2 linked regions of the Leucothrix mucor DSM 2157 genome follow. The protein of the gene in region 1 interacts with the protein of each later gene in a pairwise test. Links are inferred from orthologs where the notes say so. Each region holds a gene or a part of one and is shown on either strand. Other genes may lie near its edges. The genes, in order: LEUMU_RS0108615 and LEUMU_RS24245.

Region 1 (17,176 bases):
ATTATTGCTCGTGAGATTGTTGATTCACGTGGAAACCCAACGGTAGAAGCGGATGTTACGTTGAGTAATGGCGTTGTCGGACGGGCAGCTGTGCCGTCTGGAGCATCGACGGGTGCTCGTGAAGCCATTGAATTACGTGATGGTGCAGCGCGCTACTTGGGTAAAGGCGTACAAACAGCCGTTGCTAATGTAAACGGCGAAATCGCTCAGGCGATTGTTGGTATGGATGCAAATGATCAAGCAGCTTTAGACGCTAAGTTGATCGAGCTAGACGGTACTGACAACAAAGCCCGTTTAGGTGCAAATGCATTGTTGGCGGCTTCTCTGGCGGTAGCTCATGCTGCAGCGAATGATGCGGGTGTTGGTTTATACCAGTACTTAGGCGGTGAGACGCAATACAAAATGCCAGTACCAATGATGAACATCATCAACGGTGGTTCACACGCTGACAACAGTGTTGATATGCAGGAGTTCATGATTCTGCCTGTTGGCGCAACAAGCTTGGCAGAAGCGGTTCGTTACGGCGCTGAAGTATTCCATACGCTGAAAAAAGTACTGACTGAAAAAGGTCTGAATACAGCGGTTGGTGATGAAGGTGGTTTTGCACCGGATTTGTCTTCTAACGAAGAAGCCATTGAAGTGATTCTGGAAGCGATTAAGCGTGCCGGTTACGAGCCAGGAAAAGATATTTGTTTGGGTCTGGATTGTGCAAGTTCTGAGTACTACAAAAACGGCAAGTACGAGCTGGCCTCAGAGGGCAAGAGCTTTAGTGCTGCCGAAATGGTCGACTTCCTTGAAGTGTGGGTTGATAAGTACCCAATCATCAGTATCGAAGACGGCTTGGATGAAGCAGACTGGGATGGCTGGAAGTTGCTGACTGAGCGTTTAGGCAACAAAGTACAACTAGTTGGTGATGATCTATTTGTTACTAATCCTTCTATCTTCCAAGAGGGTATTGATAAGAACATTGCTAACTCAATCCTGATCAAGTTAAACCAGATTGGTACTTTGAGCGAGACACTGGAAGCGATTCGCATGGCTCAGGCTGCAGGTTACACTGCGGTTATTTCTCATCGCTCTGGTGAGACTGAAGATGTAACGATTGCTGACTTGGCTGTTGCAACTAATGCAGGCCAAATCAAAACTGGCTCACTGTCTCGTTCAGACAGAGTGGCCAAGTACAACCAGCTGCTGAGAATCGAGCAAGAGTTGGGAGCCAATGCAAGTTTCGCAGGTGCTGCTGCGTTTCGTTACCTGAGTTAATAAGGATCTCTAACTCATGAAATACCTGATAACTGTTATGGCCATTTTGCTATTGCTGCTGGTGTCAAGCCTGTGGGTCGGTCATGGCAGTTATCCGGCTAAATGGCGTTTGGAAAAAGAAATCGCTGATATGAAAGCGCAGAATGAAAAGCAGGCTGCGCTTAATCGGCAAATTCGGGCGGAGCTGGATGATGCTCAGTCTGGTAATGATGCGGTGGAAGAGCGCGCCCGCAGTGAGCTAGGCATGATTCGAAATCGGGAAACCTTCTTTGAAGTGATTCTTGATGTACAGCCGACCACACCCGTGGGTACGCTGGAAGCAGAAGCCCCCGTTGATACTGTCACGCTTACAGAATAATGAGTGCATCATTATCGTCAGTTGATGAGTCGGTTTGGCTAGTGATTCCAGCCTCTGGCGTGGGTAAGCGGATGGCCGCTGAGTGTCCCAAGCAGTATCTCAAGCTGCATGATAAAACCATTCTGGAACATACCATCTCGCGCTTTACGCAATTGCCGCAACTGCAGGGCGTTTTGATCGTTGTAAGCGAGGCTGATGAGTACTGGCCAGGCTTGCAAGCGACGCTTAAATCTACCTTTCCTAATATTTTAATCATTAGCTGTTTTGGCGGTGCAGAGCGCTCCGATACCGTGGCTAATGGGCTTCGTTACCTTATTCAAGAGCAACAAATACCACCTGATAGCTGGGTAATGGTTCATGATGCCGCTCGGCCTTGTGTTCGATTGGGTGATATCCAGTCACTGCTGGCGATTCGTGATGACAGTGTGGTTGGTGGAATTCTTGCGACACTCGTTAGAGACACGATGAAACGCGCGGAAGCTAACACCAAACAAATCAAACACACAGAAAGCCGTGAAAATCTATGGCATGCGCAAACTCCGCAATTGTTTCGCTTAGCTGAACTGCGTGACGCACTGCATCAAGCTGAACTTGCTAATGCTGTGATTACGGATGAAGCTTCCGCAATGGAAGCAGTTGCCAAGTCGGTGCTATTGATTGAGGGTTCGGCGGATAATATCAAACTAACACAGCCTTCTGACCTTGGCTTTATTAATTACTTACTGACGACTAAGGATTTCACGGAATGACGAATATGCGCATCGGAAATGGCTATGATGTTCATGCCTTTGGTCTTGGTGATCATATTGTGCTGGGTGGCGTCACTATTCCTTATGAGGCGGGTTTTGTTGCTCACTCGGATGGCGACGTCTTGCTGCATGCAATCTGTGATGCCTTGCTGGGTGCATTGGCCTTGGGTGATATCGGAAAACACTTTCCGGATACCTCGGCTGATTTTGAAAATATTGATAGTCGGATATTGCTACGTCATGTGTATCAGCTAGTGCTGGATAAAGGCTATAGCTTGATGAATATGGACTGTGTGATCATGGCGCAAGCACCGAAAATGGCGCCACATATTGATACGATGCGGGCATTGGTGGCTGAAGATTTGAAGGTTGATGTCGATCAGATTGGCATTAAAGCAACGACGACTGAAGGTTTGGGCTTTGTAGGGAAGAAGCAGGGAATTGCCGCTAGCGCTGTATTGTTGCTGGCTAAGGCTAGCGTTTAGCTCAAAACAAAAATAATTTAATGAGGCATTCCAAGCTTTGGTTTAAGCAATGAATGCCTCATAAATAGGGCACTATCTTTACTGATTAAAGCAAGCCGTGACGCTTTAGCTTTGATCTCAGTGTCGCACGGTTCATGCCTAAGCAGGTCGCTGCTTTTGACTGATTGCCGCGGGTGTGCTTCATGATGACTTCCAATAAAGGGCGTTCAACTTCATCCACAACCTGACGGTATAAATTCGTTGCTTCGTGATCTCCTAACAGCTCGAGATAGTCCGATACGGCCTTGTCAGTTGCCTCAGACAGCGAGTCTGCGTTAAGTGGTGTATTTGTCATTGTTCACGTGACCTGTATATTATTTTATGGGGGTTGTGTGTGATTATGTCAGGACACAATCAGATGTATATCGGGTAAACTCAGCGTGTTGTAGACGGGTTACAGTGTGGCATATATCGCTTCCTTAAATAATGACAACTGTTCGCCGGGGGTTCTACTGCTCAGTATTTTAGACCTCGCATCCGTTTGGGTCGACATGCTTAATAAATACCAGTTGATTATTTTGTTAGCAATTCGAGAATGATCGGCGGTACGCACTGGTTGATTAGTGGTATTAATCAGCAATTTACTCTCGGGATTGTAACAATTTATATCATACGAGCGTTCAACGTGTTCAACTGCTGTTTGGCACTTGTACTCATCGGTCAGCTCACTGCTATAGTTAATTCCAAATAGCTTTTGGTTGATCTCTGCAAATATCCAAGGGCGTCCAAAAGAACCTCGCCCGATCATAATTCCATCAGCCCCAGTGTAGTCAAAAACGTAAGCCGCTTTGTCACTGCTTGAGATGTCCCCATTAGCTATCACTGGAATATTAACATGTTTTTTTACTTGTCGAATAGTTTCGTACTCGGCAAATGGACGATATTTGTCCTCTCTGGTTCTTCCGTGTAGGGCCAAGGCAGAAACGCCGCAATCTTCCGCAATCTGTCCAATACGAATGGCATTGCGCGACTTCATATCCCAGCCTGTTCGGTATTTAATCGTAACCGGTATGTCTATAGCATTGACAACACTACGAATAATTTGTTCCACCTGCTGTTCGTCCTTGAGTAGGGCGGAGCCTGCCAGTTTCTTACTGCCTGCTACTTTTTTGACCGGACATCCGAAATTTATGTCAATTATCTGTGCCCCTTGAGAGGCGTAGAAGCGCGCGGCTTCAGCCATGACTTTAGGGTCGGTACCAACGATTTGGATGCTTCTGGGGCCATCCTCGTCCATCTGAGGTAGGCGTAGTTGGGTCTTGCGGGTATTTAGTAAGCTCAAATCACTGGTGATCATCTCAGAAGTGGCTAGTCCCGCGCCGTGTTGGCGGACTAAGTCCCGATAAAGGCGGTCAGTAACACCAGCCATCGGCGCTTGTAGTACGGGGCTTGTAAGTTTGAAGTGAGCGATTTTTAACATGAGGCAGTGGTGCTTATCAAAGGTAATTGAACTCGAATCGTTTGGCACGATTTCCAGGCGGATCTTGGATTTTCAGGCGTATTGAAATGGTCTCATTACTTTTTAGCAGGCTACCTTGAGTGTATTGTTCATAGTACTCCTGAGGCTTAAAACGCCTGAGTGCTATGATCTTGTTATTAGCATCCAGTAATTGGGTTTCAAGGTATGGAAAGGGTTGAGCTGTGTCGGCATCGTTTCGAATTGAAGCCGTTATAATTAATGCATCTGGCTCGCTAGGGTGGGCAAACACTTTGCGGCTGATGGTCTTGATTTTATCAGGGGCTCTTCCGCCGCCAAACCATAAATCTTGTGTCAGCCAAGCTTGAGTCGCAAGAATACCGCTGAGTAATACGATTAGGGCGAGAGGAAGCCAGCGCTTCGATGAAAAGTTGTTACTGGTCGTCTGCTTGGTTTTGGCGGTATTTGTTTTGGTCGTGCTGGGGTCGCGCTGGTATTGCTCGCGTTTGGACTGTTTATTCAGCGAATCAAAGGGCATTTGCTCATTGTTATCATCTAGCCCCGGTAATTTGGTGGATAGCGTTTCCATTGCGTTAAACACGGACGCACACTCACCGCAGCGCAGCTTTCCTTGCGCGGCGGTGAGTTCTTTCATTGTGACCCTAAAAACGGCCTTACAGTGCGTACAGCGGGTATACATAATGTTTTTCGTTGTTACCGAACTTGAGCGGTCATCCTAACCCAGCCATCCTGTTCAGCAAACTGAATATCATCACAATGGGCTTGATAAGCTTCCTGCAATAATGGAACTTGCTCAGCAAGCACGCCCGATAACACAACCATTCCACCGGGTTTAGTCATTTGGCAAAGTGTTTGAGAGAGTTCGATCAGTGGTCCACACAATATATTTGCCAGCATTAAGTCGGCTTGCATCTCAGGCATATCTTCAGGAAGACAGGCGCTGATTTGCTCGTCTTGAATGCCGTTCTTTTCTTGGTTGTCGTGAGTTGCAGTCAGCGCTTGAGGATCAATATCGGTCGCTTGGACGTGTGTCGCTCCAAGCTTAATCGCCGCAATCGCTAGAATGCCGCTACCACAACCATAGTCGATTACGCTGGCACCAACTGGAGGATTCTGATCTAACCATTGCAAGCATAAAGAGGTCGTCGGGTGAGTCCCTGTACCAAAAGCCAAGCCGGGATCGAGTAGGATTTTAACGGTATCATCATCCGGAGTTTCTGACCAGCTAGGATAAATCCATAAGCGCTCGCCAAAACACATGGGATGAAAATCCTTCATCCACATGCGTTCCCAAACTTGTTCTTCCAAAACTTCCTGGTGTAGCTTACTGATCTGCCAAGCCTCTCGGTTTTCTTCAAGCTGCCGCTCTAAGGCATCCGCTAAGGGCTTATCTTCTTCACGAAATAAGATCGTGACGATGATGTCGTCCCACAGTGGTGTCTCATTGGGCAGTGGCTCAAGTACTGGTACATCGCCCGCATCACTGAGTGTAACGGAGGCTGCGCCCATGTTCTCGGCCGCCTCACTGATGAGCGCTTCGCCTTTTTGGGAGGTCTGACAAATCAATTGAAACCACATTAGCTTTGGATTCCTAGCTTCTTTTCAAGGTAATGAATATCCGCACCACCTTTGATAAAGGCAGGGTCGGTGATAATGCGACGCTGGAGGTCAATATTGGTTTTAATGCCTTCAATCACCATTTCTTCCAAAGCACCTTCCATGCGAGCAATTGCACCCGCGCGGTCTTCACCGTGAACGATCAGTTTGCCTATCATCGAGTCGTAATAGGGCGGAACCGTATAGCCACCATACACATGAGAATCAACTCGAACGCCTAAGCCGCCTGGCTGGTGGAAGCGCTCAATTTTACCCGGTGATGGCATAAAGGTGTTTGGGTCTTCCGCATTAATACGGCACTCAATGGCATGACCTTTAGGAACAATATCTTCCTGCTTGATCATCAGCTTCTCGCCAGAGGCAATCAGCAGTTGCTGTTTCACCAAGTCAACACCTGTGATCATCTCAGTAACCGGATGCTCAACCTGCAGACGTGTATTCATTTCAATGAAGTAAAACTCACCGTTTTCATACAGGAATTCAAAGGTTCCCGCGCCACGGTAGCCAATTTCGCTACAGGCTTTAGTCAAAATTGCGCCCATGCGGTTGCGCTGCTCAGGAGTAATGCCTGGCGCTGGTGCTTCTTCAACCACTTTTTGGTGACGACGCTGCATTGAGCAATCACGTTCACATAGGTGAATCGCATTACCAAAGGAGTCAGCCAATACCTGAAACTCGATATGACGAGGAGCTTGCAGGTATTTCTCCATGTAAACCACGTCATTACCAAAGGCACCGCGTGCTTCACTTTTAGTCAGGATGATGGAGTCAATCAGAGCTTCGCGCTTATGCACCACGCGCATACCACGTCCACCACCGCCACCGGTAGCTTTGATGATAACTGGGTAGCCAATTCTGTCACCCATCGCCAAGGCTTCAGCTGGGTCTTCTGGGATCGCGCCTTCAGAGCCAGGTACGCAAGGTACATTGGTCTTCAGCATGGCTTCTTTAGCAGAAATTTTATCGCCCATCAGGCGAATAGTCTTGGCACGTGGTCCAACAAACACAAAGCCGCTGGACTCTACACGCTCGGCAAAGTCTGCATTCTCAGAGAGAAAGCCGTAACCTGGGTGGATCGCATCGGCATCAGTCACTTCAGCGGCACTAATGATCGCTGGAATGTTCAGATAGCTGTCAGTGGAGGAGGCTGGTCCGATACAGACAGACTCATCGGCTAGGCGTACATGTTTTAAATCACGGTCAGCAGTTGAGTGAACTGCGACGGTTTTGATTCCCATCTCCCGACAGGCGCGTAAGATACGGAGTGCAATTTCACCCCGGTTTGCTATTAGCAGTTTCTTAATCATGCGAAATCCCGGGGTTATTCAATCACAAACAAAGGCTGTCCAAACTCAACTGGTTGTTCATTTTCAACCAACACCTTGGTGATGACGCCTGATTTTTCTGATTCGATCTGGTTCAGCATTTTCATTGCTTCGATAATGCATAGCGGATCGCCAACAGAAACAGTCTGGCCAACTTCAACAAAGGCTTTGGCTGTTGGTGATGATGCGCGGTAGAAAGTACCAACCATTGGTGATTCAATCAGTTCGCCTTTTTCAGCTTCTGGTGCAAGAGCTGCGGCAGGTGCCTGAGCAGGTGCGCCAATCGCAGGAGCTGCAGCAACGGGTGCAGGTGCGGCCATTTGTACGGGTGCTGCTGAGCTATAACGAGAGATTCTAACCGACTCTTCGCCTTCAATGATTTCTATCTCAGCAATGTCGCTGCTGTTAATGAGTTCAATCAGCGTTTTAATTTTTCGAACATCCATCTAGGCATCCCCTTTGGTAATTTGAGTGAGTACAGCTAAGCGTTTCGATGACCAAGGTCTATTTAGAATAAAAATAGACCACAAATCCATGTCAAAATGTCGACTTTGACATGGTTGTTAATTTCTAGGAAATCTACAAAAATCGTTTTTTGTCGGAAGTTAGCTGTCGTTAGAGAAATTTTGTGGGATTTTACTCTGTAATATAAAAATGAGCCAGCTTTCTAACCGATTTTTAAGGCCATCTTTTACTTACGAAATAATGATCCGAGTAAACCGCGTACGATTTGTGTTCCTAATCTTGAAGCAACTGAGCGCGCCACGGTTTTGGCGAAGGCTTCACCAACACTTTGTCGGTTAGAGCTTCGGCTGCGAGTGTTGGGTTTAGCTGCCTTGACTTGCGCTTGCTGTAATGCGGCTGCTTGTCTGTCTCGCTCTGCCTGTACTGCGCGCACATTAAGAATTTCATAGGCCGACTCACGATCAACCATCGTTTCATATCGACCATTGAGTGGGCTTGAACGAATAGTTTGTTCAACTGCGCCATCCGGAGCAGGGCCAATCAGCGAGCGAGGAGGGCAGATTAACGTCTTTTGGACAATGCCCGGAATGCCTTGTTCCTGTAATACGGATACCAGCGCCTCACCAACGCCAAGTTGGGTAATGGTCTCTTCGGTATCAAGGTCTGGGTTGGCTCGGAAAGTCTGCGCCGCAGCGCGAACTGCTTTTTGGTCTTTTGGTGTGAATGCGCGCAGTGCATGTTGTATGCGATTACCCAATTGGCTCAGTACGCCATCCGGAATATCCAGTGGGTTTTGAGTAACAAAGTAGATGCCGACACCTTTTGAGCGAATTAGCTTAACCACTTGTTCTACCTTATTCACTAAGGCATCAGGTGCATCATCAAACAGTAAATGGGCTTCATCAAAGAAGAACACCAAGCGTGGTTTATCTAAGTCGCCGACTTCGGGAAGTGTTTCAAACAGTTCAGAGAGTAACCAAAGCAAGAAGGTGGCATACAGCTGAGGTTTCATCATTAGCTCATCGGCAGACAAGATATTGATCTGGCCGTAGCCCTTGTTGCCGGTGCGCATAAAGTCCCAGATATCCAGAGCCGGCTCACCAAAAAAGTCTTCCGCGCCTTGTTGCTCAAGTACTAGCAGGTCTCTTAAGATGGCTCCAATCGAGGCGGTACTGATATTCCCATACAGTGTTTGAAAGCTGGCACGGTTCTCACCAACATAATTAAGTACCGAACGAAGGTCTTTAAGGTCTAACAGGAGCAGGCCTTCTTCATCAGCAAACTTAAAAGCAATATTGAGAATGCCTTCCTGAGTGTCATTAAGCCCTAGTAGTCTGGCTAGCAGCAGTGGCCCCATGTCGGTGATGGTCGTACGTACTGGGTGGCCTTTTTTACCAAATAGATCCCAGAATACAACGGGAAAATCTTCAGCCAGATAATCCGTGATGCCGATTTTCTCAATACGTTCATCAACTTTCGCGTGTGGTTTACCTGCTTGCGTGATGCCGCTTAGGTCGCCTTTAATATCTGAGAGAAAGACCGGAACGCCCATGCGGGAGAAGCCTTCGGTCAAAACTTGTAGTGAAATTGTCTTGCCGGTACCGGTTGCGCCTGCGATTAAACCGTGTCGGTTGGCAAAGCGGGGATCCAAAAATACCTGATGATCGCCTTTACCTAGCAAAATACCCTTATTGACTGTCATTATTTTTATGCCTCTCAAGAAAACAGTGCCAGCTATCGCTGCCCTAAAATTTGAGATTAATCATAAGGTTTATACCGACTAATGGAAAGTAGCAATTAAAAAAGGCCTACCCGAGGGTAAGCCTTTTTATGATCAACTAGCGATTAACCGGTATTACTGAACTAAGTTAAGTGCGCGTAGTGTATCGCGATCCAAAGTGCCGGTTTTTAGGCCTTTACTTTCCTGGAATGCTGTTAGTGCCTTTACAGTGCTGGGTCCTAAGCGACCATCTATCTCACCTGGGTTGTAACCACGCTGCTGCAGGGATTTCTGAATCCGGTAGACAGCATTTGCACGCGTCAACGGAGTTACTGCAGAATCTCCGACTGGGGCTGCGCGTTGTACGGCAGGTTTTGGAGCAACCGGCTGTACTGTACGGCTATGCGACACCATGGTTGGCTTCGGAGCATGTGCCACTGGCTTCACGTAAGTCGTTGGCTGCTTTGGCTTAGCATAGGCTTGCTGCTTGTGCTGTTGTGCCAACAGAATCTGAGCCGCTCGACGTTGCTGAGCTAAATCTGCCTGATGCTGCGCTGCGCGTTGTCTCTGCAATTGAGCTTGGCGCTGTTGTGCCTGCTGCTGCCTTGCTTGTTGGGCATGCTTTCTTTGTGCCGCAGCTTGACGTTGTTGCGCTTGATGCTGTCTTACTTGCTGGGCATGTTTTCTTTGTGCTGCAGCCTGACGTTGTTTTGCCTGTGCGACACGTTGGCGCTGTGCTTCCTGTACCAACCATTCCTGGCGTAATACTTTTTGCTGCTGATCAAACTCTTTCGCTAAGCGACGCTGCTCTGCAACCACTTTAGGGTTGGTTGAGTGTCTAGGTGTTGCTTTAGCTGCATGGCGTGGAGCAGCTTGTGCACCCGGAGTTTTACAAGCAATTGGCTTCCATGAATAGCGTTCTTCACTCACCTTGGTACGGTAGTTTTTATTCACGAAACGAGCAGGTGTGTTTATCGTGCGGTAAAGCGCTGGTGAAACCAGTTTCTTGATCTTCTTTGTCTGGTAGACAGCTGGTACATGCTTGCGAATTTTGCGAGCAGGTGTCGCCACTACTTTTTGAGTAATGGTTTTGTAAACAGCTTCTACTTTAACGCGACACAGAATCTCACCCGTCATGTTATCAATACGAGTAATAGGGCCGGTTTTACCGCGCTGCCATTTGTAATGGGCTGGCTTCACTAAGATACGCTTAGTCACATTGCGGTATGTCGCTGGGACATACTGCATGCGGTGAGTGGCAGCACGAGCAACAACTTTCTGGTTGATCCATGTGTACTGTGGGCCACGTACTAGTACGCGCTTATTAACAGCCGGTGATACCTGAACGCGTTTAACACGGTTTTGGAACTTGGCGGGTGTTTTAACCTTAGCAAAACACTGGCCAGGTTGTGCAGGTGGCATACCAATACCGCGATGCTGAACAACTGGTTTCGGCTTTTGCACATGGCGTTTAGGCTGGTGTACAACTCGGGCAGGCGCTGCTGCAACCGGCTTTTTGTACATAACAACTGCTGGTGGCTTAGCAGCGTGCTCAGCTGGCAGTGGCACATAAATGCGCGCAGCCTCAACCAGCATATTATGTGAGTGTGTATCGGTAACAACGCGAGTCTGCATTTGATGATCTGCAGCATACTGCTGACCGCCAGAAACCTGTTGGCCTCCTGCGACTTGCTGTCCACCAGCAACCTGTTGACCTCCAGCTACCTGTGCGCCACCAGAGACTTGTTGTCCGCCGGCGACCTGCTGACCACCAGTGATTTGACCACCGGCTTTAAATTGTTGTTGACCACATCCGGTCATTAATCCAGCGAGTAGTACGCTTGATACCGAGAGTTTAATCGTTGTATTCATAGTAATTGGAGTCCCCTTATTCTGGGTGCTATTTCGATGCGAGTATTATGTAATCTGTGCCCATCATAAGGGGATTAGGCTGAATCGATATTATTATTCTGGCTGAGCGGTGCTCTTTACCGTATAAAAATCACCCGTAAAGTAAAAACCCGCATTCTGGCGACAGTTTGCGGGTTGGTAAAGGGTCATATTTTAGGAGGTAGTGGTTTTAGGTGACAACGTCTGCTGCATTTCGACCGGTCAGTTTGGTCAAGTTCGCGATGTTATCAGCAAGGTCCAGCAGTTCTTTAAGTACCGACTGGGTTTCTTCATTAAATCGCTCAGCGTTCGCTTCGAAGTGCTCTACATATAAACGCAATGTTGCACCACTGGTGCCAGTACCCGAGCGGCGGTAAATGATACGCGCGCCATCTTCGAATAAAACGCGAATACCTTGATTACCACTAACTGAAGCATCTACTGGGTCGGTGTAAGAGAAGTTATCGGCGAGTTTCACTGTTCGTGAGCCAAACTGCTTACCCGTCAATGCGCTTAAGCTCGCTTCCAGATGTGTAAATACTGCATCGACGCGCTCAGTTTCAACCGCTTCATAGTCGTGGCGGGTATAGAAGTTGCGGCCATACTGCTGCCAGTGCTCCATCACCAAATCAGCAACGCTCTGCTGCTTCACGGCCAAAATGTTTAGCCAGTAGAGTACTGCCCACAAGCCATCTTTTTCACGAACGTGATCAGAGCCGGTACCGAAGCTTTCTTCACCGCATAAGGTAATGCGCCCGTCATCCAGCAAATTACCGAAGAATTTCCAGCCCGTAGGCGTTTCAAAGCAATCCAAGCCTAAAGCTTCAGCTACACGATCAACCGCTTGGCTTGTTGGCATAGAGCGCGCAACACCAGCCAGTCCTTTTTTATAAGCCGGAATGAGCGCCGCATTGGCTGCCATAATGGCAAGGCTATCGCTCGGTGTGACATAGCAATTAGCACCCAGAATCATATTGCGGTCGCCATCACCATCGGAGGCCGCACCAAAGGCCGGTGCATCTTCGGAGAACATGCGCTCAACTAATGCTTCGGCATGGGCAAGGTTTGGATCAGGGTGGCCGCCACCAAAATCTTCAAGTGGGATTTCGCGAATAATATTATCTGCCGCCGCACCTAGGCGATTCTGTAGAATTTCCGTGGCATAAGGGCCAGTTACCGCGCTCATTGCATCAAAGCACAGTTTGAAGTCATCCTGTTTAATCAGGCTGCGAATGGCATCAAAATCAAATAATTCTTCCATCAAGTCAGCATAGTCAGCAACGGAGTCAATGATCTCAACTTGCATATCCAATACTTTAAACTCGCCAAGTACATCTAAAGCCAATGCCTCGTTATCGGCTCTTTGGTATTGCGTGATATTTTTGGTGACTTCGAATAGCTGGTCGGTGAATGATTCCGGAGCAGGGCCGCCATTGGCTGCATTAAACTTGATGCCGAAGTCACCATCCGGGCCACCAGGGTTATGACTGGCGGATAAAATAATGCCGCCCAGTGCTTTATGCTTGCGGATTAAATGTGAAACGGCTGGTGTTGATAGAATTCCGGATTGTCCGATCAGTAGCTTTCCAACCTTGTTCGCGGCCGCCATGCTAATGATGATCTGAATGGCTTCACGGTTGAAATATCGTCCATCGCCCCCAACTACTAAGGTCGACCCTGCAATGCTCGGCAAGCAATTAAAAATTGATTGAATGAAGTTAGGCAGATAGTGTGGGGTTTGAAAACGACTGACTTGTTTACGTAGTCCTGAGGTTCCCGGTTTCTGGTCTGCAAAAGCTGTCGTGTCAAAGTTCATACTGATCCTTTTGAATATTATGGTGGGTTTCGCAGTATCTAACGCTATGCTTACTCTGATGATAGAATGAAAGCAGGGTTGTTTCCATTAAAAACCCGCATACTCCAATGCAGTACCTCCTTTTCCCGTAGACTTTTTCTTATGACGACAAGCCTGATCAAACAACCACTGTCCCAATCAGAGCTCATGATAATGAGCAATATCGAAAAGGCGATTTTTCCACCGATCCCTCGTTCATTCGCCGCGCTCATGGAAATGTATGAAATTAATTACATGCAGCTGCGTCTACTGTGCGGTGATATCCGTAAATTAGAAGGTGATACGGTTTCTTTTGTTGAGTCGGGGATACCGCTTCGCATCACGGTGTTGGAGCAATGCCGACATACAACCATGTTGCTGCTGACCTACGACTTTGAAAATGGCGATGACCCGCGTCCTGACCTGCACATACAGATTTACCATGACTCCCGTCAAGCCAATGTATTGAGCCGCCGTTGCAATTTTTCAGGCGAACAAGTGTCAAGCGGTAAATTACGGTCAGATACTCAATTATTATGTCATTGGCGCACTAATCGGTTTTTATTCAAGTGGGTCAAGTACTTACTTAGGCAAGGCCATCAACTTTAATACCCACTAATCGACTCATAGATTAAATCTCTGTCATAAAGATTGACTAGACTACTAGGTTATTTATAATACCTACCAATTCACTAGGTAATTGTTTTCCTCTGCACCTATACCAAAATGAAGACTGTTAATTTTTAGCTGATTGGAGACTCGTAAAGATGAAGCTTTCAACAAAAGGTCGGTATGCGGTAACTGCGATGATGGATCTCGCCATTAATGATCGGAGTGGTCCGGTTACGTTGGCAGATATTTCAAGTTGTCAGGGAATTTCGTTGTCATACCTTGAGCAACTGTTTGCCAAGCTGCGTAAAGCGAAGCTGGTAGAAGGTGTGCGTGGCCCAGGCGGTGGATACCGCTTAGGTAAGCCTGCCAATGCGATTAGCGTGGCGGATATTATTTTGGCCGTCGATGAGTCAATCGACAGTACACAATGCCAAGGTAATGAAGACTGCCATGCTGGTGATCGTTGTATGACGCACAAGTTGTGGGAAGATTTAAGTCATCGCCTGTATGAATTCCTAAACGGAATTACGCTGGCTGACTTTATTAAGCGCCCGGAAGTAAGACGCATAGCGGTACAACAAAATACCACATCTAGTCACATCAACCGGATGTTCCAGCCGGTTGCGCGTGCAAGTTGATGCGGGTTTGCTAAGCAGGCCGGACAAGGGAGTCGTGTGGACTCACTCCGAGCCTGTTTTGATGTCATGAACTTCCCGCTTAGGGTGAATTTGTAACATCGTAAGCCTTGAATCAATGCCGTGAGCAATGTACGCCGCTCCGGTATCTATGTAGTAAAGATTGGCAGCCAGCAATGGCTTATCGACAATCGAGTGCCCCACCACTAGCAAATCAATTCCCGGCACCTTGGGTACCGTTTCTTTAGCACTGATATAGTGATGACGAAGCCTTGACCACTGTGCATGCTGCTGTAGTTCCTCATCATCCTGTAAGCCTTTCACAAACGCCTTCCAGTCAAGTCCGATTGGAATATCGGCGTGTACAATACCAATTTGACCGGTTGCGGTCGTGATTTCAAAAGCCATTGGTAATTCGCTTAGCGCACTAATAATGGCTTTACGTTTGTCATCCTTAACCATCAGCCACCAAGCACCACCTGCGCGCTCAGTCCATGCTTTAAACACAGCTTCTGAGTCTTGCGATTGCAGTAATAGCTTTTCGTGATTCCCTTGCAGGGCATGAAACCAAGGTTGGCCTAAAAACTCGAGCACGCGCTCTGATTGCGGGCCACGGTCAACTAAGTCACCCACAGAGAAAAGGCGATCTTGCTCTGTATTAAAACCGACCTGAGCCATTAATTGTTCCAGTGTTTCAAACATGCCATGTAAGTCACCGATAACAAAGTCACGGCCGGCATGATTTTCCGGAAAATATTTAAATAAAGGTACAGGCATAGTTGAAGGGCGCCTTGTTGGTAAGGCTCTGTGAATCAGGTCGCTTAGAATAGCATAAAACCGCTTGATATCACTTATCCCGTAAAGGCTGATTTGGAGTTCAGGTATTCGATTTCGGCATCGCTACTGTCACGCCCAAGAATGGCGTTACGATGTGGGAAGCGACCATAGCGCTCTACAATCTCACGATGGTGTTTGGCAAAGCGAATATTGCCTTCTAATTCGGACGCTTCGAAGCGCTCGACAGATAGGTCCTGATCTTGCATATGCTCGCTATGCATTAGCGGCATATATAAAAAACTGAGTTGTTCTTTGGGTAGTTGCTGATCAAAGCCTTTTTCTATTGCGACTTTGGTCACTTGAACTGCGGCTTGCTCAGTACTGAAACTGGCAGGCTCTCCACGAAACATATTGAGTGGAAATTGATCCAGCACGATACACAAAGCAAGACAACCCTCAGGGCTGTCTTGCCAAGTATCCAGCTGACCATCAGCGGCAGCGCGCCAGAGTGATTCATAATTTTGGGTAATCAACGCGTCGATCTCGGGCGTTGATGAGAACCAATGAGATTTCATCGGTTCGCTATACCAAAATGTCAGAATACTCTCTGGCGTCTGCATGGGATCAACCTTTTTTCTTCGGTGCGTAAATATCCGTACAAGTCCCTTCAGCAACTTCCGCTGCGAAGTTTAAGGTCTCGGATAAGGTTGGGTGAGGGTGAATGGTTAGCCCGATATCGTGAGCATCTGCATTCATCTCAAGCGCCAGTACTGCCTCAGCAATCAGTTCGCCGGCATTGTTGCCCACGATACCGGCGCCGATTAAGTGACCGGTTTCCTTATCAAACAATACCTTGGTCATACCTTCGTTACGGCCACGGCTCAATGAGCGTCCGCTGGCTGCCCAAGGGAATACACCCTTAGTATAGGCAATCCCGTTGGCTTTGCACGACTCTTCACTTTCACCCATCCATGCAATTTCAGGATCGGTATAAGCAACAGAAGGAATAGTGCGAGCATCAAAGTAAGCCTTATGGCCTGCAATAACTTCTGCCGCAACCTTACCTTCGTGAGTGGCTTTGTGTGCCAGCATAGGCTGACCAACAATGTCACCGATCGCAAAGATGTGATCGACATTGGTACGCATCTGCTTGTCCACGCTGATAAAGCCACGCTCATCAACCTGTACGCCGGCTTTGTCTGCATCAATTGCCAAGCCATTCGGGCTACGACCAATTGCCACTAGAACCCGGTCAAAGGTTTCAGTTGCTGGCGCTTTATCACCTTCAAAATGACAGACTAAACCTGCTTCTGTTGGCTCAATGGCGGTCACTTTAGTGTTCAGGTAAATATTTTCATATTTAGCCTTAATGCGCTTTTCCAGTGGGCGAATCAAGTCACGATCCGGTCCCGGAATTAAGCCCGGCGATAATTCAACAACGGTGATCTTGGAGCCCAGTGCATCGTATACCGTGGCCATTTCCAGACCAATGATACCGCCACCAACCACCAGCATACGCTCAGGCACTTCTGCCAATTCCAGCGCGCCAGTGGAGTCGATTACGCGTGGGTCATCCCAAGGAATAAATGGCAACTTAGTGACTCGAGAACCCGCAGCGATAATGCAATTATCAAAGCTGATTACTTGAGAAGCGCCATCTTCATCGACCACGTTAATGGTATTGGCTGAAGTAAATTTACCGTAGCCTTTAACGATCGTGACTTTGCGTTGCTTAGCCAGACCTTTCAAACCACCGGTTAATTTACCCACCACATCATCTTTGTGCGCGCGCAGCTTGTCCAAGTCAATCTCTGGTTCGGAGAACGTCACACCCTGATGCCCAAATTCTGCGGCTTCATTGATGATTTCAGCGGTGTGCAGTAAGGCCTTGGATGGAATACAACCCACATTCAGACACACACCACCGATACTCTCGTAGCGCTCGATCATGATGACATTCTGGCCCAAA
Region 2 (11,553 bases), 1.5 Mb from region 1 along the record:
GGTGCCGGTAGTGTCGGTACGATTTCTGCGGGTTTGCCTGAGCAACTAACCGCTTGGAGTAAAGCATAATGAAAGCCAGATTCGGTAAAGTCGCGGTTTTGATGGGTGGCTGGGGGGCTGAGCGCGAAGTATCACTAAACAGTGGTGCCGCCGTGTTAGCTGGCTTACAAGCTAAAGGTGTAGATGCTCATGGCATTGATGCTGATCGCAATGTCGTTGAGACGTTGAAAGCAGAAGGCTTTGATCGCGTATTCAATATTTTACACGGTCGTGGCGGTGAAGATGGTGTGCTGCAAGGCGCATTAGAATTGATTCAGATGCCGTATACTGGCTGTGGGGTTATGTCTTCAGCCATCAGCATGAATAAGCTGATGACTAAACGGTTTTGGCTAGGCTGCGGATTAAAAACACCTGCATTTATGATCTTGCAGGATGATACAGACTTTGATGCCGTGGTTGCTGAGTTAGGCTTGCCGCTCATTGTAAAGCCGGCCGATGAAGGTTCTAGCGTTGGGATGAGCAAGGTAACGAGTGCTGAGCAGTTGCCACTCGCGTATCAGGAAGCCCGCAAACATGATTCTGCTGTGTTTGTAGAGCAATGGGTGACTGGCAAAGAATATACGATTGCCATTGTCGGTGGTCAGGTATTGCCGGTGATTCGCGTTGAAACCGATAGCGCGTTTTACGATTACGAAGCGAAATACAAGTCAGATGATACTCGTTATTTCTGCCCTTGCGGTTTAGATCCGGAAGCCGAAGCGGAAATGCAGGCACTAGCAAAACAAGCTTTTGATGTATTGGGCACTTCTGGCTGGGGTCGGATTGATCTCATGCAGGATGAACAGGGACAGGCTTGGTTAATTGAGTTGAATACCGTTCCGGGCATGACGAGTCACTCATTAGTGCCAAAAGCAGCGAAGGCGGCGGGCATTAGTTTTGAAGACTTAGTGGTCAAAATTTTGGAGACATCAGAGTAAGCATATGGCAACTCAGGCGACAAAAAAGAAACGGCCACAGGCAACCCGAAAGCGAGGCGCTAAGCAGCCGCTATCGTCTCGTTTTAAGCCAGGCGTTTCGTTAAACCTGAATTGGGGGCGCGTTTCGGCAGTTTTATTCATGTTAGCGCCTTTATTACTGATAACTGCTGCATATATCTGGATTAATCGGCCGGAAAATCTTACGATTCGCGCAATCGAAGTCACTGGCGAATTGAAGTACCTGAAGCAGGAAGATTTGCAGCCAATTATTCAGCCGTTTGTATCCACCAATTTGTTTTTGCTGGATGCCAAGTCGCTGGAAACTGAGCTGGAATTTAGCCCTTGGGTGTACTCCGCTTCGATGACAAAACTGTGGCCAGACAAGCTACGGATAAAGATTCATGAAGAGCGGCCGATCGCGTTTTGGGGCGCAGATAGCATGCTAAATGAGTTCGGCGAGATCATTGATGCCGAACTACCTGAGAAAATAGGCCAGTTACCTGTTCTTTATAGTCCGGAAGACAAGGGGCGCGGTATGGTAGAGAACTACCTGAGAGTGCAACAGTGGACCCGGGAGTTTCCAACGCCGATAGCAGAGTTCCGCGAGGATGCGCGTGGCTCATGGCAGCTGAAACTTGAGAACGGATTGATTGTGAACATAGGGCGTGAAAAGCAGGAAAAGCGTTTGCGTCGTTTTGTCGTTGGATATCAACGTGAGTTAGCGGATCAGATCGATAAGATTCACACCGTGGACTTACGTTATACCAACGGTTTTGCAGTGAAATGGAAAAGTGACTGGCAATTGAAGCAGGAAGCCAGCAAGAAAAAGGGGTAGTACACCGCATGTCACGTAACGATGGAACAAATATGGTTGTCGCTTTGGATATTGGTACATCCAAAGTGGTCGCGCTGATTGGCGAAGTGTCTGCCAGCGGAGAGATTGAGATTGTCGGCATCGGCAAAACACCGGCACGCGGAATGAAAAAAGGCGTGGTGGTGAATATCGAGTCCACGATTGAATCAATCAACCGTGCGGTGGATGAAGCTGAGCTAATGGCTGGCGTGAACATCAACTCTGTGTTTGCCGGGATTGCAGGAAGCCACATTAGCAGCCTGAATTCACACGGTATCGTAGCGATTCGTGATAAAGAAGTGACTGATGCGGATTTAGAGCGCGTAATGGATGCGGCCCGTGCTGTTGCCATTCCAGCCGATCAGCGGATTTTGCATGTGCTGCCGCAAGAATATGTCATCGATGATCAGGATGGTATCCGTGATCCGGTGGGCATGGCTGGTGTGCGTTTAGAAGCCCGTGTGCATTTGGTGACTGGCGCTCAAAGTGCGGCACAAAATATTATTAAATGCGTTGAGCGTTGTGGTTTAGACGTAGACGATTTGATTCTGGAGCAAGTGGCATCAAGCTATGCGGTTCTGGAAGATGATGAGAAAGAATTAGGTGTGTGTCTGGTCGATATCGGCGGCGGCACCAGTGACATTGCGGTATTCCTGAATGGTGCGATTCAGCATACGGCGGTTATCCCGATTGCGGGAGATCAGGTCACCAATGATATTGCGGTTGCTGTGCGTACACCGACACAGTTCGCAGAGCAGTTAAAGATTCAGCACGGCAGCGCATTGCGTCAGCTGATTACTGAAGAAGAGATTATTGAGGTGCCGGGAGTCGGTGAGCGTGAGCCACGCACATTATCAACCCAAACTCTGGCATCTGTGATTGAACCCCGTTATGAGGAGCTGTTTTCATTGATTCTCGCGGAGCTACGTCGCAGCGGTTATGCCGAGCGTCTTGGTGGCGGTATCGTATTGACTGGTGGTTCATCAAAAATTCTGGGAGCAGTGGAGCTAGCGGAAGAGATTTTCCACATGCCAGTGCGCCTTGGATCACCCCGACGGGTGGGCGGCTTGAAAGGGGAAGTTGACAATCCAATTCATTCAACAGGTGTTGGATTGCTAATCTACGGCGCAAAACAAATGGCGGCCGGGACCGGGAGGGCTTATGTCTCGGGTACCTCTGTTAGTGTTTGGGAACGAATGAAAAATTGGTTTCAGGGAAATCTCTGATTTTTCTTGCGTTGCAATAAACCCGAATTCGATAGTTCGGGATTAATAAATTAGTCACATTGAATTGTTAGTACAAAGGATTATAAAAGGAGAATAGCATGTTTCAGATTATGGATGCAGATGGTCAAAGTGCGGTAATTAAAGTCGTTGGAGTCGGCGGCGGTGGCGGAAACGCTGTCCAGAACATGGTTGACTCCGGTATTGAAGGTGTTGAGTTTATCTGTGCCAATACAGATGCTCAGGCTCTGGAAGGCTCAGGTGTAGAGACTCTGATCCAGTTAGGACACTCACTGACTAAAGGTTTGGGTGCAGGCGCAAATCCTGATATCGGCCGTGAAGCGGCTCTGGAAGATCGCGAGCGCATTAAAGAGCTAATCGCGGGTACTGACATGCTATTCATCACTGCGGGTATGGGTGGTGGAACCGGTACTGGTGCAGCACCGGTTGTTGCTGAGCTGGCACGTGAGCTGGGTATTTTGACCGTTGCGGTTGTGACTAAGCCGTTCCCATTTGAAGGCCCACGCCGCATGAAAATGGCTGAAGCCGGAATCGCGGAACTGTCTAAGAGTGTTGACTCACTGATTACCATTCCAAATGGTAAGCTGCTGACGTCTCTAGGTAAAAACATCACGTTACTGGATGCGTTCAAAGCAGCGAATAACGTATTGTTAGGCGCGGTACAGGGTATTGCAGAACTGATTACCCGTCCTGGTCTGATCAACGTGGATTTCGCGGACGTTCGCACTGTAATGAATGGCATGGGCTTATCCATGATGGGTACTGGTTCTGCCAGCGGTGAAGAGCGTGCCACTAAGGCAGCTAAAGCGGCGATCTCTAGCCCATTGCTGGATGATATCGATCTGAATGGCGCGCGCGGTATTCTGGTTAACATCACAGCTGGCTTGGATATGGGTATCCATGAGTTTGAAGAAGTGGGTAGCGCAATCCGTGAGTTTGCTTCCGATGAAGCGACTGTGGTAGTTGGTACGGTTATTGATCCTGAGATGACTGATGAGATCCGCGTAACGATCGTGGTAACTGGTCTTGATGGTGCAAACCCAGCAACGACTAGCGATGCTCCAGCACGCCCTGCAACCACTCGCTTACGTCCTGTTCAAATCGAGCAGACACAGCGTAAAGTCGCTGGTAGCGATGTAAACCCTAGCGCCGACACTAGCAAAACTGCTAAGTCAGGCAGTGACAAGAACTACCTGGATATCCCAGCGTTCTTGCGCAATCAGGCTGACTAGTTTAATTAGCGCCTGAAGAAAAAATATCTATTCTCTGTTTCCGCTGTCGACTGGTTCGGCAGCGGTCCTTTTTCGGAGTGTTTATGCCAAGCTTTGAAGTGAGTACACAGTGGGTGGTTATTCTTGGGCTGGTGTCGCTGGCGACCTTTGTGTTGACCTTGCTACTAGTGCCATTGATTGTGATACGTATTCCGGAAGATTACTTCAGGGATAGTTATCGGCATAAAAGCCAGTGGTCGGAGTATCATCCGGTCTTACGGTTTTGCTTACTGATATTAAAGAATATGTTGGGAGTGATACTGCTAATTATGGGAATACTGATGCTGGTATTGCCGGGGCAGGGGATTCTGACGATTCTATTTGGTATTGCTTTAATGAATTTTCCCGGAAAATTCAAATTGGAGCGACGACTGATTTCTTATTCTAAGGTCCTAAGTTCGATAAACTGGATCAGAAAGAAAGCCAATCGTGCCCCAATTCAAGTTGATTAATCCAATGGGTAGTCATCTTCGAATACATCTTTAAGCTTTCTCTCTAAAGCTTTACGTTCAAGGTAGTCTTCAATATTACGGCGTAGCACATGCGGCTTCTGTGGCTCTGCGTGCTCTTTAGATTCGCCTTCGATTAGGTGAATGTTATTCTTATGCGCGACAAACATATCATCTAAGATTTTTTTGGTATTCATCATATTGTGGTACTCACTTGTTAGGAGATTATTATTTTTGTTGTGCCCTAACGCTTTAGCTGTTTGGCTTAAAGCGCTTCTTACTGGTGAATACGACCGATTATCAGGAATAGCAGCTGAATCATAACTGACTCAGCCTTACCGTTGGTCGGAAAAACTTAATGGTCTAGCGATTCAATCAATGCAGAAGCATCGTCGTGACTGAAGGTTTCCTGATCGGTATTTCTCAATGTGCCACCTAATTCTTCCGCCACCATTTGCGTCGTAGAGATCAAAATCTCAATGGCGTCAATGTCATCAATTGGGCTAGGCAGCTGCATCATGATAGATAGGCCGGGTGTCTCAGAGCCCTTTAAATCCGCTGGACTTAAGGTCCAAGGCTTGATGCCATTAGCAACGGTGAACAGGTTCGCGGGTACCCCATTATCTTCAACCGGATAGTGATATAAATCCATATCGCCAAAGCGCAATTGATACTGTGGCAACACTTCGCTGATCTTATCGCCAGACAGTGTTTTACCTTCCTCTGCCGCAATAAATAATACGACCTGACGGGGCGTAACAGCCTGCTTACGCGGTCTTGCGAGGATAGTTTCCTCAACCACAACCGGCGTTGAGCCATCGGTCGCTGGCAGATCCTGCATCACTGATGAAGTCGTCTTCCCAAAATCATCATTGATCTTAGGCACTACGCCATCACTTTGTTTTGGAAACTTATTCTGTGAAATACGTCCCATAATATACAAGGCGATCATCACGATGATCCCCGCGACGGTGATCAGAATACTAACTATGTCCATTGTGTTTTCCTTGGCAAAAACAATTGCTTACGGCTACTCATCTATCATCCGTGCCGCTTCATTTACATCGACCGCTACCATACGCGACACACCCGGTTCACGCATGGTAACCCCAACCAAATTCTCCGCCATTTCCATGGTAGATTTATTATGAGTTATAAAGATGAATTGTACCCGTTTCGACATGTGTCTTACCAGCTCGCAGAAACGCCCGACGTTCGCTTCATCCAGTGGCGCGTCCACCTCATCCAGCATACAAAACGGTGCAGGGTTTAATTCAAAGATCGCAAAGACCATCGCCACTGCCGTTAAGGCCTTCTCACCACCCGACATAAGTTGGATACTGCTCAAACGCTTTCCCGGTGGGCGAGCCATGATTGAGATGCCGGTAGTTAACAGGTCATCGCCAGTCATTTCCAGGTGTGCTTCACCGCCGCCAAACAAGCGTGGGAACATCTCCTGAATGCGCACATTCACCTTCTCAAAGGTTTCTTTGAAGCGACCGCGGGTATCCCTATCAATTTTACGAATGGCGCTCTCTAGCGTCGCCATAGCCTCTGCCAGGTCGGCATGTTGCTCGTCCAGATAGGTCTTTCGCTCATTTTGCGATTCATATTCTTCAATCGCGGCCAGATTGATCGCTCCTAAGCGCTGAATTTTCTGGCGAATATCCTGTAATTGTTCCTGATGCGATGAAATCTGAGCGCTTAGATCCATTTCATGCTGCAGCATTTGAGGATCAAATTCGGTTTCGGCCAACTGTTCCAGCAAGGTTTCTTCACGAACATTGACTGTTTGCCAGTGCAGCCTTAGTTTTTCGATTTTTTCGCGTTGAGTCTGAACAATGGCTTCAGCTTGCGCACGTGCTTGTTCATGCTCACGAATTTTCTGATCAATATCGGACAGCGCTTTGCGAGCATCCGTCAATGCAACTTCACTGACCTTACGTTGCTCAAGCGCTTGCTCTAATTGTTCTTGCAGGCTTGCGATCAGTGCATCATCCAACTGGGTATCAGTATGGCTTAGCTTACGTGCTTGCAACGACTCAATCTGGTAGTGAACTCGTTCGATCTGCGACTGACTGTTTTGGCAACCACTGCGTTGCGTTTCAATCTGAATTTGTAGCGCTTGGTATTGGTCGCGGTTCAGCTGAAATTGCTGACGGGCATCACTTAAAGCTTGTTCTAGTGGATGTTGCTGTTCTCTTAATAGCTCAAGATTTTCAGTGAGTTGCTCGATACTTGCTTGTGCCAGTGCCAGCGACTCTTCTGATTCTAATAATTGCGCGGTGTCAGCTTCTTGCTGCTGATTAAGTTCGGTCGTTTCTTCCGTTAAGCGCGCGGCAAATTGTGCCTGCTGTACTTGCTGCTGCTCCAGGCCGCGAGCACGCGCATTCACTTCACTTTCTTCGCGATGCAATTGCTGCTGTTGCTGTTGCTGTAACTTTAGCTGGCTTTGGGACTGCTCGGCCAGCTCCTGAAGTGCTTCAAGCGCCATTTCAGTGTGCTTGAGCTGTTGCTCATCTTTTGCGATGCTGGCTTGCAGCTCTTCAATGCTTTTCTGGCGAGCAATCACACCTTCTTGTTCGCGCTCAGAGCCCGGTAGGCGCACCCAGTTTGTTCCGTAGCAGCTGCCATCCGCAGTGATTAGGCGTTCACCTGCCTTGAGGTTGGATTGGCGGCTGAGCGCATCCTGATGATCTGTAGCGCAGTAAACTAATGCCAGCAGCGGCTTGAGTTGAGTAGGGGAGAGAACCTGCTGCGCCAAGCTATCTTTTGAATAGGTATGATTATCTGAGTTGGCATTGCCTGCCAGTAAAAGCTCTATTGCATGTGCCGGTGCTGTACTAATCAGGTGTTCGAGCCGCTGATCTGCGGGGAGTTGCAAAGCTTCCAGTGTTGGGCCTAATAAGCTTTCAACGGCATTTTCCCAGCCGGCATTGACTTTAATTTCTTCAGCCAGTCGTGGCAGTTGATCAAGATGGTGTTCTGTCAGCCATTGATTCAAGGCTGTTTTATCTTTACCTAAGCCCGCCTGCTGCAAGGTTTCCAGCGAGCTTAAACGCCCACGGGCGCTTTGTAATGAGCCGCGTAATTCATTCAGTTGTTGCTGTTCTTCTCGCTGCTCTTCTTGCTGTTTTTGCAGGGTGGCTTGCGTCGTACTGAGCGTGGCTTCGGTTTCTTCCAGCTTAGCGGCCAGTTGTAACTGATGCTCACGGACTAGCTCAATCTTTTCAGCTTGTTCGCTCTGATCACCTTGCTCGGCATGCTGCTGTTCAAGGCGCAGTAAGCGTTGCTGGTTACGGCTAATTTGTTGCTGTAATTGCTGAATTCGGCTGCTTTCAACACTGCTCTGGCGTGTTGGCTCAGCAAGTTGTTGCTGTCCAAGGGTCCATTGTTGTTTCCACTCATTGAGGGCTTGTTCAGCGACATCCAGCGCTTCTTGCTGAGTTTCTTGCATGGCCAGCATTTCTTCGGCCTTTGGCTCCAGCAATTCCAGCTCTGTTTGTGCTTGTAACAGCCGCTCCTCGTCATGTTGCAAGTGCATGCGGGCGTTTAACAGCTCTTGTTCGAGTTGCTCACGCTGCTGCTTGTCGCGTTGGACGATTTCGTGCTGATGACGAATTTGCTGTTCCAGCTGAGAAACCTGAGCACCGGATTCATACACACCAGCCTGTACCTGATTAAATTCGGCATTGGCTTCGGTTTGGCGGCTGCGATGAGCTTCCAGCTGTGTTTCAATCGAGCGTTGCTGTTTCAGGTGATCCTGATGCTTTTCCGCTTCGGTATTAATTTGTTCTTGCTGAGCTTGCAGCTCTTTTTGCACGGCTTGCAGTTGCAGATACAACAGTTCAGCGGCTAAGCGACGCTCAGTTTGTTTAAAGTCTTTAAAGCGTTCAGCGGCGCTGGCTTGACGTTTCAGGGTGCCGAGCTGTTTATCAATCTCTTCGCGCAGGTCATTCAGACGATCCAGATTGTCGCGGGTGCCACGAATGCGGGTCTCGGTTTCTTTACGGCGCTCTTTATATTTTGAAATACCGGCCGCTTCTTCGATATAAACGCGCAGCTCTTCAGGCTTAGCTTCGATCAGGCGGGAAATCATGCCCTGTTCGATAATGGCGTAACTGCGAGGACCTAAGCCGGTACCTAGGAAGATATCGGTAATGTCACGACGACGGCAGCGTGTACCATTTAGAAAGTATTTGGATTGTCCGTCGCGGCTCAGTAAGCGCTTGATAGCAATTTCAGAGAACTGGGAATATTCACCGCCTAGCGTGCCATCACTATTATCAAATACTAGTTCGATACTGGCTTGGCCGACTTTTTTGCGAGTGGAGGAGCCGTTGAATATGACGTCTTCCATCGAGGCGCCACGCAGGTTTTTAGCGGATGATTCGCCCATTACCCAGCGCACAGCGTCGATCGTATTGGATTTTCCGCAACCATTCGGGCCGACAATCGCGGTCAGATTGCTCCGCATTTCAATGGTCGTTGGGTCTACGAAAGATTTAAATCCAGACAGTTTGATCTTGCTAAGACGCATAAGAAAAAGGGATCGACCATTGTTGTGATTATCGTGGGGGGCCAATAATAAGTAAGGTGCAGCGTATTTGCACGAAAAAATTAAAAAACGGCATTCAACCCATGCGCTAGATACACTATCATACGCCATTCATTTCTAACGATGTAGCCAACCATGCTGATTATCCCCGGTGGCCGAGCCTTTTCCGACTTTATCCAAGCTAAGCTGTTGAAAAACTTACAGCGTGAAGTGCCAGAGGTACGAGCAGTCCATGCCCGTTATCAGCACTTTGCCGATCTTAGCCGTACTTTAACCGAACAAGAAGCTGAACGCCTTGAACACGTGTTGCGCTATGGTGAGGAGCAGGATACTGCTCAACCCGCTGGCGAGTTGTTTTTAGTGGCGCCACGCCAAGGCACTATCTCGCCTTGGTCGAGTAAAGCGACTGATATTTTGCACAACTGCGATCTAACAGCGGTGATTCGGGTAGAGCGTGCGACCGCGTACTACGTTGAATACAGTGCTTCTGTTTCTGCTGAGCAGAAAACACTGATCGCTGCACAATTGCATGATCGCATGATGGAGACGGTATTGCCGGATCTGGACAGCGTTGAAGGTTTGTTCAGCCATGCAGAACCTGCACCCTTGCGTTATGTTGAATTGGGCGCTAACCCAGTCGGCGCATTGCAGGAAGCTAATATTGAGTTGGGTCTTGCCTTATCTGCTGATGAGATTGAGTATCTGGCGGATAACTACGCGGCGCTTAAGCGTAATCCAACCGATGTTGAATTGATGATGTTTGCGCAGGCCAACTCTGAGCATTGTCGTCATAAAATCTTCAATGCCGATTGGGTGATTGATGATCAGCCGCAGACGCAAACACTGTTCGGCATGATTCGCAATACCTATAAGCATTCACCGGAAGGCGTATTAACCGCTTACAGCGATAACTCCTCAGTGATTGAAGGACCAGCGGCGAGTCGTTTCTTCCCGTCCAGCGATGGTCATGCTTACGAGCACCACAATGAAGCGGTGCACATGCTGATGAAGGTGGAAACTCATAACCACCCAACGGCCATTTCGCCATTCCCCGGTGCCGCGACTGGCTCTGGTGGTGAGATTCGTGATGAGGGCGCAACCGGTAACGGTTCGAAGCCTAAAGCGGGTCTCTGTGGTTTCTCAGTCTCTAACTTACGCATTCCTGGCCATGAAATGCCTTGGGAGCGCGACTTTGGTCGCCCTGAGCGGATTGATTCTGCGTTGAATATTATGCTGGATGGGCCAATTGGCGCGGCGGCATTTAACAATGAATTCGGACGTCCGAATTTGTGCGGCTACTTCCGTACTTTTGAAGCCGAAGTACCGGGCCCGAAAGGTCAGGAGCTTCGCGGCTACCATAAGCCCATTATGCTGGCAGGTGGTTTGGGTAATATTCGCCCTGACAATATTAAGAAAAAAGATCTACCAGAAGGCACGCCGATTGTGGTGCTAGGTGGGCCTGCAATGTTGATTGGTTTGGGTGGTGGTGCAGCCTCATCCATGGCCAGCGGTACCAGTGCTGAAAGTCTGGACTTTGCTTCGGTACAACGTGGCAATCCTGAGATGGAGCGTCGTTGTCAGGAAGTGATCGATCGCTGTGTGGCGTTAGGCCAAGACAGCCCAATCCTGTCGATTCACGACGTGGGTGCTGGTGGTATTTCCAATGCGATTCCGGAAATCATCAATGATGCCGGGCGAGGTGGACGTTTCGAGCTACGCGCAGTACCCAATGCGGAATCTGGCATGGCACCAATGGAAATTTGGTGTAACGAGGCTCAAGAGCGCTATGTGCTAGCGATTTCTGAAGAGCGTTTAGCCGAGTTTGAAGCGATTTGTGAGCGTGAGCGCGCGGTATATGCCGTGGTTGGAACTGCCACTGAAGATCGCCACTTGTTAGTACAAGATGCGCAGTTCGACAATAACCCTGTCGATATGCCAATGAATGTGCTGTTGGGTAAGCCGCCTAAAATGCTGCGCAATGTGCATCATAAAACCTTCAGCAAGCCAGAGCTTGAGCTGGATGGCATTGTATTGAGTGAAGCGATTGAGCGGGTATTGCGCTTGCCAACTGTCGCTTCAAAATCCTTCCTGATTACCATTGGCGATCGCAGCATCACCGGTATGGTGAACCGCGATCAGATGGTGGGTCCTTGGCAAGTACCGGTTGCTGATGTGGCGGTCACTGTGACAGATTACAAAGG

Evidence for each region.
Region 2: the proteins of LEUMU_RS0108615 (region 1) and LEUMU_RS24245 interact in binary tests that used the Escherichia coli proteins (3 or more experiments, as listed by UniProt). The link is inferred for Leucothrix mucor DSM 2157 from one-to-one orthologs.

Annotation. Positions count from the first base shown.
Region 1 is NZ_ATTE01000001.1:1,925,834-1,943,009, reverse strand. The notes cover bases 1-2,950. They hold LEUMU_RS0108615 (septum formation initiator family protein), read left to right. Parts: upstream 1-1,279; coding sequence 1,280-1,621; downstream 1,622-2,950. Other genes in these bases: LEUMU_RS0108600 (helix-turn-helix domain-containing protein), read right to left, coding at 2,941-2,950; ispF (2-C-methyl-D-erythritol 2,4-cyclodiphosphate synthase), read left to right, coding at 2,367-2,855; ispD (2-C-methyl-D-erythritol 4-phosphate cytidylyltransferase), read left to right, coding at 1,621-2,370; eno (phosphopyruvate hydratase), read left to right, coding at 1-1,263. Also shown: more of LEUMU_RS0108600, read right to left, coding at 2,951-3,189; tRNA dihydrouridine synthase DusB, read right to left, coding at 3,289-4,314; LEUMU_RS28965 (zinc-ribbon and DUF3426 domain-containing protein), read right to left, coding at 4,331-5,011; prmA (50S ribosomal protein L11 methyltransferase), read right to left, coding at 5,026-5,910; accC (acetyl-CoA carboxylase biotin carboxylase subunit), read right to left, coding at 5,910-7,256; accB (acetyl-CoA carboxylase biotin carboxyl carrier protein), read right to left, coding at 7,271-7,720; LEUMU_RS0108570 (helicase HerA-like domain-containing protein), read right to left, coding at 7,966-9,441; LEUMU_RS27860 (peptidoglycan-binding domain-containing protein), read right to left, coding at 9,595-11,331; LEUMU_RS0108560 (alpha-D-glucose phosphate-specific phosphoglucomutase), read right to left, coding at 11,540-13,165; LEUMU_RS0108555 (DUF1249 domain-containing protein), read left to right, coding at 13,358-13,792; LEUMU_RS0108550 (Fe-S cluster assembly transcription factor), read left to right, coding at 13,951-14,433; LEUMU_RS0108545 (metallophosphoesterase), read right to left, coding at 14,476-15,207; LEUMU_RS0108540 (DUF924 family protein), read right to left, coding at 15,282-15,827; lpdA (dihydrolipoyl dehydrogenase), read right to left, coding at 15,832-17,176. UniProt on the Escherichia coli protein: Essential cell division protein. May link together the upstream cell division proteins, which are predominantly cytoplasmic, with the downstream cell division proteins, which are predominantly periplasmic.
Region 2 is NZ_ATTE01000001.1:479,626-491,178, forward strand. Bases 1-2,964 are described here. They hold LEUMU_RS24245 (cell division protein FtsQ/DivIB), read left to right. Parts: upstream 1-1,116; coding sequence 1,117-1,812; downstream 1,813-2,964. Other genes in these bases: murC (UDP-N-acetylmuramate--L-alanine ligase), read left to right, coding at 1-69; LEUMU_RS0102090 (D-alanine--D-alanine ligase), read left to right, coding at 69-977; LEUMU_RS29275 (hypothetical protein), read right to left, coding at 990-1,118; ftsA (cell division protein FtsA), read left to right, coding at 1,821-2,964. In the rest of the region: more of ftsA, read left to right, coding at 2,965-3,056; cell division protein FtsZ, read left to right, coding at 3,155-4,306; LEUMU_RS0102110 (PGPGW domain-containing protein), read left to right, coding at 4,390-4,797; LEUMU_RS0102115 (PA3496 family putative envelope integrity protein), read right to left, coding at 4,794-4,994; LEUMU_RS0102120 (cell division protein ZipA C-terminal FtsZ-binding domain-containing protein), read right to left, coding at 5,150-5,791; chromosome segregation protein SMC, read right to left, coding at 5,825-9,334; purL (phosphoribosylformylglycinamidine synthase), read left to right, coding at 9,488-11,553. UniProt on the Escherichia coli protein: Essential cell division protein. May link together the upstream cell division proteins, which are predominantly cytoplasmic, with the downstream cell division proteins, which are predominantly periplasmic. May control correct divisome assembly.